Regions from separate parts of the Rhizobium sp. B21/90 genome, predicted to be linked through region 1. Evidence: predicted binding sites of a transcription regulator. Region 1 holds the regulator's gene; the other holds the start of a gene.
What was found. The regulator PhoB, encoded in region 1, activates phosphate uptake and scavenging genes when phosphate is short. The targets are predictions, from matches to a motif close to TGTCATNNANCTGTCAT.
Positions count from the first base shown of each region.

Region 2: J5278_RS14555 (esterase-like activity of phytase family protein) is a predicted target of PhoB. The motif match lies at 1,923-1,939, and genes of this name have one in related genera.

Region 1 is NZ_CP072162.1:3,467,281-3,471,491, reverse strand. It holds gene phoR (phosphate regulon sensor histidine kinase PhoR) at 1-675, shown strand, start outside; gene phoU (phosphate signaling complex protein PhoU) at 877-1,590, shown strand; gene phoB (phosphate regulon transcriptional regulator PhoB) at 1,623-2,306, shown strand; gene J5278_RS16795 (AraC family transcriptional regulator) at 2,377-3,255, opposite strand; gene J5278_RS16790 (DUF2000 family protein) at 3,269-3,676, shown strand; gene J5278_RS16785 (GcrA family cell cycle regulator) at 3,753-4,211, opposite strand, start outside.
Region 2 is NZ_CP072162.1:3,007,754-3,011,964, forward strand. It holds gene cysN (sulfate adenylyltransferase subunit CysN) at 1-121, shown strand, start outside; gene J5278_RS14545 (LacI family DNA-binding transcriptional regulator) at 164-1,207, opposite strand; gene J5278_RS14550 (hypothetical protein) at 1,478-1,846, shown strand; gene J5278_RS14555 (esterase-like activity of phytase family protein) at 2,058-3,542, shown strand; tRNA gene J5278_RS14560 (tRNA-Pro) at 3,708-3,784, shown strand; gene J5278_RS14565 (Atu2307/SP_0267 family LLM class monooxygenase) at 4,203-4,211, shown strand, end outside.

The DNA.
Region 1 (4,211 bases):
CGCATGCGGTCGGATTTCGTCGCCAACGCCAGCCATGAGTTGCGCACGCCATTGGCCTCGCTGCGCGGCTTCATCGAGACCATCCAGGGGCCAGCGCGCAACGATCCCAAGGCGCAGGAGCGCTTTCTGGCGATCATGTTCGATCAGGCGACCCGCATGAGCCGGCTGGTCGACGATCTCCTGTCGCTGTCGCGGCTCGAGTTGAAGTCCCATCTGGCGCCGGACCAGAAGGTCGATCTCGTGCCGCTGCTTGGCCATGTGCGCGATGCGCTGGTGCCGCTGGCGATGGATCTCGATGTTACTATCAACCTGCATATGCCATCAGGCAAGGCGGAGGTGACCGGTGATCGCGACGAGCTGGTGCAGGTGTTCGAAAACCTGATCGAGAACGCCTGCAAGTACGGTCAGGAGGGCAAGCGCGTCGACGTGACGTTGCGCAACAAGCCCGGCGAGCCTGTGGAGGTCACCGTGTCCGATAGCGGCGGCGGCATTCCGGCCGAACACGTGCCGCGCCTGACCGAGCGGTTTTATCGCGTCAGCGTCGAAAACAGCCGGTCCAAGAAGGGCACAGGCCTCGGGCTCGCCATCGTCAAGCACATCCTAACCCGTCACCGGGCCAGGCTGATCGTCAAATCCGAAGTCGGCCGCGGCACGGATTTCACGGTACGCTTCTGAATAACCTGGTGGCGCTTTGTTCGGGGCTGTGAAAATTGAATTAATTCAATGATTTCGATTGTCATAATTGTTTCATTGGCCTGACATAAAAGGGCGAGCATTAGGCCGATATCAAAAAGGGCCTCGAAAAGGCGAAACGCGTTGCCGTCGCCGCGCCGAGCAGACCTACGTTCCGTGACGCCTTTCAATTGAGGATAGAAAATGGTTTCGACACACATTCATTCCGCCTACGACGAAGATTTGAAATTCCTGACGCGGCGCATCTCCGAGATGGGCGGCCTTGCCGAGCAGATGGTCGGTGAATCCGTCCGCGCGCTGGTCAATGGCGATGTCGGGCTGGCTCAGAAGGTCATCTCCGACGATACGATCCTCGATCATGCCGAGCGCGAAGTCGGCGACAAGGCGATCCTGACGATTGCCCGCCGCCAGCCGATGGCTGCTGACCTGCGCGAAATCATGGGCTCGATCCGGATCGCCGCCGATCTGGAACGCGTCGGCGACCTCGGCAAGAACACGGCCAAGCGCGTTATCGCCGTGCAGGGCACCGGCGTACCGCGCAGCCTGGCGCGCGGCATCGAGCATCTGTCCGAGCTGGCGCTCGTCCAGTTGAAGGAAGTTCTCGACGTCTACACGACCCGCTCGCCTGACAAGGCGGTCTCCATCCGCGAGCGCGACGAGGAAATCGACGCGATGTACACCTCGCTGTTCCGCGAGATGCTGACCTACATGATGGAAGATCCGCGCAACATCACCACCTGCACGCATCTGCTGTTCTGCGCCAAGAACATCGAGCGCATCGGCGACCACGCCACCAACATCGCCGAGACGATTTTCTACATGGCGACCGGTGCATTGCCCGAGGGCGACCGCCCGAAGGACGATACTGCCAACACCGTCGGCGCCATGACGGAATAGGCCTGAAGGGTTTTTGAAGGAGAGCGGGCCCCATGGTTCCGAGAGTTGCCGTCGTAGAAGATGAAGAAGCGCTGAGCGTGCTGCTGCGCTATAACCTTGAAGCAGAAGGTTTCGAAGTCGATACGATCCTGAGGGGCGATGAAGCCGAGATGCGCTTGCAGGAGCGCATTCCGGATCTCCTGATCCTCGACTGGATGCTGCCGGGTGTGTCCGGCATCGAACTTTGCCGCCGCCTGCGCATGAAGCCGGAGACCGAACGTCTGCCGATCATCATGCTGACGGCGCGTGGCGAAGAGAGCGAGCGCGTCCGGGGTCTTTCCACCGGCGCAGACGACTATGTCGTCAAGCCGTTCTCGACGCCGGAACTGATGGCCCGCGTCCGCGCCATGCTGCGCCGCGCCCGCCCGGAAGTGCTGTCCAGCGTGCTTCGCTGCGGCGACATCGAACTCGACCGCGAGACGCACCGGGTTCATCGCAAGAGCCGCGAGGTCCGCCTCGGCCCGACAGAATTCCGGCTGCTGGAATTCCTGATGGCATCGCCAAGCCGTGTGTTTTCCCGCTCGCAGCTGCTCGACGGCGTCTGGGGCCATGACATCTACGTCGACGAACGCACCGTCGACGTGCATGTCGGCCGACTGCGCAAGGCCCTGAACTTCTCCAACATGCAGGACGTCATCCGCACCGTGCGCGGCGCCGGCTATTCCATGGAAGTCTGAGGCTGGAGTGCAGGCGCCGATGATCTGGTGCCGGTGCCATCCAGTCAGTGCATTTAGCGGGCTGACACTACTAGGGTTGGCAATCATGCATTGCCAGCCATCTGCCCGGGGTCATACCGAAGGCGGCCCGGAAATGGCGGGTAAAATGTGCCTGATCGGCAAACCCCGCTTCTGCCGCGGCTCCGGCAAGGCCATAGCCGGCACCTAGCAGGCGCTTGGCTCGGTCAAGGCGGCGCATGACGAGATAACGGTGCGGACTGGTGCCGAAGGCTCGCCGGAACTGCCGCGACAGTTCGTAACGGTCCAGACCGCTGATCGCCTCCAACGTTTCGGAACTGACACCCTCCTCGCAATGTTCGGTCAAAAAATCACGCGCCAGCAGAACAGCTGGACGATCGATTCTCGTGGGTGCTTTCCTCGGGTCGTCGGCCTGTTGGAAGAGTCCCGCCGTCAGCCGCGCAACCGCGTCGTCCATCGCCAGATCGTTCGGCGCATGGTCGAGATCCGAAAGGACGTCCGCCAGCGCAGACAATAGGCCAGCGTCAGTCACGACGGGATCGCGGACGAACGGCAGGGCCCGATTGCCCGCCTCGAGGAGGCCGACCAGCGCGGGCGGCAAATAGAGCATCCGGTAAATCAGTCCGTCGTCGGTGCCTGCCGCGCCATCGTGGACTTCATCGGGATGCAGCACGATCACGTTGCCGGGACGGCTGAAGCGCTCCGCGCCGCGATAGCGGAACGTCTGGACACCACGGAGGGTCAGACCCAGTGCATATGTGTCATGTCGGTGCGGCGAAAAGCCGTTGCCGTGGAAGCGCGCTTCCATGCGCTCGATGCCGTGGCTGGAGGCGGCGATGCTCAATCCGTCGCGAAAACCGCTCTTGCACGAACGTTCAAGACCGAGGGCATGGGCAGGCGCTATTCGATCGGTTCTTTCGATGCCTTCCATGGAGTTCTTGTACATGTTCGATACCAAAATCGCGATTGTCATCCGCCATGACCTCGCTACCTGGCAGAAGCTCAACGTCACGGCCTTCCTTGTGAGCGGGATCACTGCCCAGTCGCCGGAAATCATCGGCGAAACATACCGGGATGCTCTCGGCCATGTCTACAATCCCATGAGCGTTCAGCCGATGGTCGTGCTTGTGGCGGATCAGGACGTGCTAAGGACTATCCACAAGCGCGCGCTGGAACGCCAGGCGCGAGTATCGGCCTATATCGAAGAAATGTTCGCGACAGGTCACGATGCCGCCAACCGGGCTGTATTCCTCGAGTTCGGTCCCGATACCGCCAGGCTGGTCGGCATGGCGCTGCGGGCCGAAAAGAAGATCGTGGACAAGATCGTCAAAGGTGCGAGTTTGCATCCCTGACACGTTTCTGGGCCATCAAAACCTGAAACGCAAAACGGGCCTCGCGGCCCGTTCTTTGTTGTCGTTTTTACCCGGCTTAGCGGGCGGCGCGGCGGCGCTCGTGAACTGGCTGGTACGCCAACTTCTGGTGGTATGTGCAGTAGGGAGACTGATCTGGCGATTCATGACCGCAGAAGTGAAAGTCGTCCTTCAGTGGGTCGCCGACCGGCCACTTGCAGGTGCGTTCCGTCAGGTCCGTCAGACCAATGCGGCGGGCGACCGGCGCGATGGCATTCGAGGATGGGCGGAACTGCACGGGTGCCGTTGCGTCTAGCTCGGCATCTTCCTTGACCATCGTTGCGCCTTCGGCACGAACCGTCGAGCGCGGAGCGGCAGGGCGGGCGCCAAAGGTAGTTGGCCGGGCCGGAGCGACGTTACGCTTGGTGGAGCGCGCCGTGGACGATGTGCCGCCGGCCTTTGCTCGGCCTGGCAGGCAAAGTCGATGCACCTTGCCGATGACAGCGTTACGGCTGACGCCGCCGAGCTGCGCCGCGAT
Region 2 (4,211 bases), 460 kb from region 1:
CCTTGCCGAACAGATCATGGCAAGCGACCTCTTCGCCAGCCGTCGGGACGAGGCAAAAATCCGCCGGATGACTGCGTCAGAGGCAGCCGATCTCTGGTCTGACGCAGCAAGCGACATCTGATAGAACTGCACAAGGCAGGTGGCGCGCCCCTGACCTCACCCCTTACCGCGTCGTTCCACGCACGAGCAGCTTGAAGCCCAGCTTGCGCCGGCTGGCCACTTCCCCCCCGCCTATCGCCTGGATCAGCAAGTCGGCGGCCTCGAAACCGAGTTCGAAGCGCGGGATATCGACGGTCGTGATGGCCGGATGGGAGGAGGCTGCGAATTCGAGATTGTTGATGCCGCAGATGCCGAGATCGCCGGGCACGCTGATGCCGCGACGCTGGCATTCGAACAGCACGCCGAGCGCCAGATCGTCGTTCTGGCAGAGCACCGCATCGACATCGGGCGCCCGCGCCAGAAGCTCTGAGAACAACCGGCAACCGAGGGCCACGCTGGTCGGTTCATCCTCCATGAGCATCAGGTCCGGATCGTGGATGCCTGCTGCCTGCAGCACGTTTTCGTAACCCTGCCGTCGCCGGTTCGACCGGACATCGAGGTAGCCGCCGAGCAAGCCGATGCGGCGATAACCGGCGGACACAAGATGACGCGTGGCTGCCTCGCCGACGGCCTCGTGGTCGATGGCCGCAGCCATGGGCTCTTCGGGCTTCTGGCTGTGATCGATGATGTAGGATACCGGGCAGGTCGCCGAAATAACGGTCGGGGCAATCCGCTCGCAGCATTCGGTGCCGACGAGAAGGATGCCGGCCGGGTTCTGCGTCAGGAGGTTGCGGATCTGGCCCGTCTCCTCGCCGCCGCTGTACACCGTATTGGCATATTGCGTGTGCAGGCCGGTGTTGCGCACGCGGGCTTCGATGCCACTCATGACATCGGAGAGGATCTGGCTGTTGATCGCCGGGGCAAGAACCGCGATGATGCCGCTATGTCGGCCGGCGAGTGCCCGTGCGGCCAGATCGGGCACATAGCCCATGTCATCGATGACCCGGAGGATGTTTTCGCGCAATTCTGCGGAGACCTTATCGGGTGCACGCAACACACGGGACACGGTGATGGGGCTCACACCCACCTTCTGCGCCACGTCCCTGAGCCTGACCCGGGTCCGCTTGTTCCGCCTGGTGCCTGGCTCCATTCCAACGCTGTCCTGCAACGACGCTCCTGACCTCGTGATCCCGACCTTGCGGCCGTACCTTGCACTCACGCTCGGCTTACCTTTTTCTCTACGAAGCCTGACGGGGGTGGATCACCCTGAGGCGGCGCAAGATCCGAAGCATGGCGGAATTCCGCCCGCAGAATGGCTCAACATCCTATATTTGTTTCGACATTTATATCGCGCGTACACAATTTGTGTGACCCGAAAGGGCTGATATAGCGGTGCCGATGCTAGTCTTGCCTCAAGTCGCTGATATATCCTCTCCTCATGGACACCAATCGCGTTTTGAAATTCAGCGTCTGGATTTATATCGCAGCCCTCGTCGCGCTGACGCTGGCGCATGTGAATTGGCAGGCCGAGATTGGCAATCCTTTCAACATCTACCACATCGTCGCGCTGTGCATCGCAGGCTGCCTCGCACGACTGGCCTACCCGGACTCACCATCCTTTGCCTTCCTGATGATGATCGCCACCGTCAGTGCGCTCGGTCTGGCCCATGTGCTGACCATCGGCAATGACGGTCGCCCGTTCGACATCATCGTCAACATGGCGAGCGGCATGTGGGGCGTTGCCCTTGGCGCGGTCATCGACAGGACGCGCCTACCTTCGGTCTTCCGCCGCAGCGCCACGGACTGAGCGACTGGTATCTGCGGCCGCGCCATCGCGCTTGCAGAACAATCCGCATGGGTTGTGATATCAACATTCCAAAACCTGTCATCCAGCTATCATGTTGCCGCCATAAACCGTCCCCAGACGGTGGCGGGGCTTTGTCGGTCTCTTGAAAAAGACAGCTCCATCTCCGAAGCCGCAACCGATGCGGTGCCGATCATTGATGGAGGATATTGCGATGAAGACCCCGGTATTGAAGACGATCCTGCTTTCGACAGCCCTCCTGACGGCCTTTGCCGTGGCTCCGGGCCGCGCCGACGATACCGCGCCGGCCGCTGGCCAGACCCTCGTCAACAAGGGCCTCGTCGGTATCGGCCGCATTCCCGCCAGCCAGCGGGATTCGTTCGGCGAGACATTCGGCTCCGGCTCCGGCATGGCGATAGACCCCGCCACCTGGACGCGCACGGCCGAGGGCTACAAGGGCAAGCTCTGGCTGCTGCCGGACCGGGGATACAATGTCAGCGGCACGACGGATTACCGGCCCCGCCTCAATACCATCGACATCCAGATGACGCCGACTGCGCCGGGTGCCGCCCCTGCCTCGGGCAAGGAACAATCCGGCGTGGTAGCGACGCTCGCCAGCACCATGCTTCTGAAAGACGACAAGGGCGCCGACATGACCGGTCTCGATCCGTCAGCCGGTGTGCGGCCGGCAAGCGCAACGCTGCCGATGCTGCCGCAGGCGTCCAACGGCAAGATCTCCCTCGACAACGAGGCCATCGCCCGCCTTGCCGACGGCTCGATGCTGATCAGCGACGAATACGGCCCGAACATCTATCATTTCTCGGCAGACGGCCGGCTCGTCTCGGCAACGCAGCCGCCGGCAGCGCTGATCCCGATGCGTGACGGCAAGCCGAATTTCGCCTCGAACAATCCCGGCCCGGGCGAAAAGGCACCGGAACCCAAGGATCCGCAGACCGGACGGCAGAACAATCAGGGCCTCGAAGGCATGGCGATGACGCCGGATGGCAAGACTGTCATCGCCGTGCTGCAATCAGCCACGCGCCAGGATGGCGGCGACAGCAGCAGCACGCGCCAGAACACGCGCGCCCTCTTCTATGACGCGAGCGATGTCGACCATCTGAAACTGGTGCACGAATATGTCGTGCCGCTGCCCGTCTTCACCGATGCCAAGGGCAAGACCGTGGTGGCCGCCCAGAGCGAGATCGTCGCGCTGTCGCCGACCACATTTCTGATGCTCGCCCGCGACAGCAACAACGGCTATGGCGTCAAGGGCGACAAGTCGCTGCACCGCGCCATCGACCTCGTGGATGTCTCCGCCGCCACCGATATCGCCGGCACCGCCTTCGACGCCGACAAGCCGGTGGCACCGAAAGGCGTGCTCGACCCGTCCGTCACGCCGGCCAAGCGCACGCCGTTCATCGACCTCAACGACGAGGCGCAGCTTGCCCGCTTCGGTCTCCACAACGGCGCACCGAACGACCGCAACAACCTCTCTGAAAAATGGGAAGCCATGTCGCTCGCCAGCGTCCTCGACCCGAAACTCCCCGACGATTACTTCCTGTTTGTCGCCAACGATAACGACTTCCTGACACAGGACGGCTACCAGGTCGGAGCCGCCTACAAGGGCGAAGGCGGCGCCGATGTCGACACGATGTTCCAGGTCTTCCAGGTCACTCTGCCGGGCCTCGCAAAGAAGTAGCCACCTGCCAGGGTGGGCCCATATCGCGCCCACCCTGCCCCTCGCACAAAGCGATGTCGTGCCTGTTGCCGAGCGCCAAATCGGCCTGACCATCCAAAAAACAGCGCCCCGAAGATTCGGCCTTGTCTAACCAAAACGGCTGGTTTAAGTAAGCGCCACTGGTCACGGAGTGTAGCGCAGTCTGGTAGCGCACCACGTTCGGGACGTGGGGGTCGAGTGTTCGAATCACTCCACTCCGACCAGTTTGATTTTAAATGTTTTTTCCCGAATTTTTCTAGGCGTTTTGACCCTTAGATGCTGGTTCCGACAGTCATTATTTTTGCAGTCGGTGTACTAGACCTTTTCGGCAAATTGGCTTCCTAAATCACGCTGGGCTTTGTTCAAGGCTGTTTCCAGGAGGCGGTTTTGGCTTGCGGCGGCCTTGCCCGCAGAGCGTGGGAGGAAGTCGCGGCCTGCGCGCGATAATCGACAATACTTAAAGGGCATGCTGCATGTTCGAGGTCGGATCCCCCTGGCGCGACATGCATGAACGCTATCGGGAAATCGCCTGCGTCCGATGTGTTGGACGGTGCGTCCCGGCGGTCGCCCTTCCGATGGCGGGTGTCATCGCCTAAGATCGCTTCTCCAATCCATCGACGTTGCGCATGAAGGGACTACATCTTGGAAATC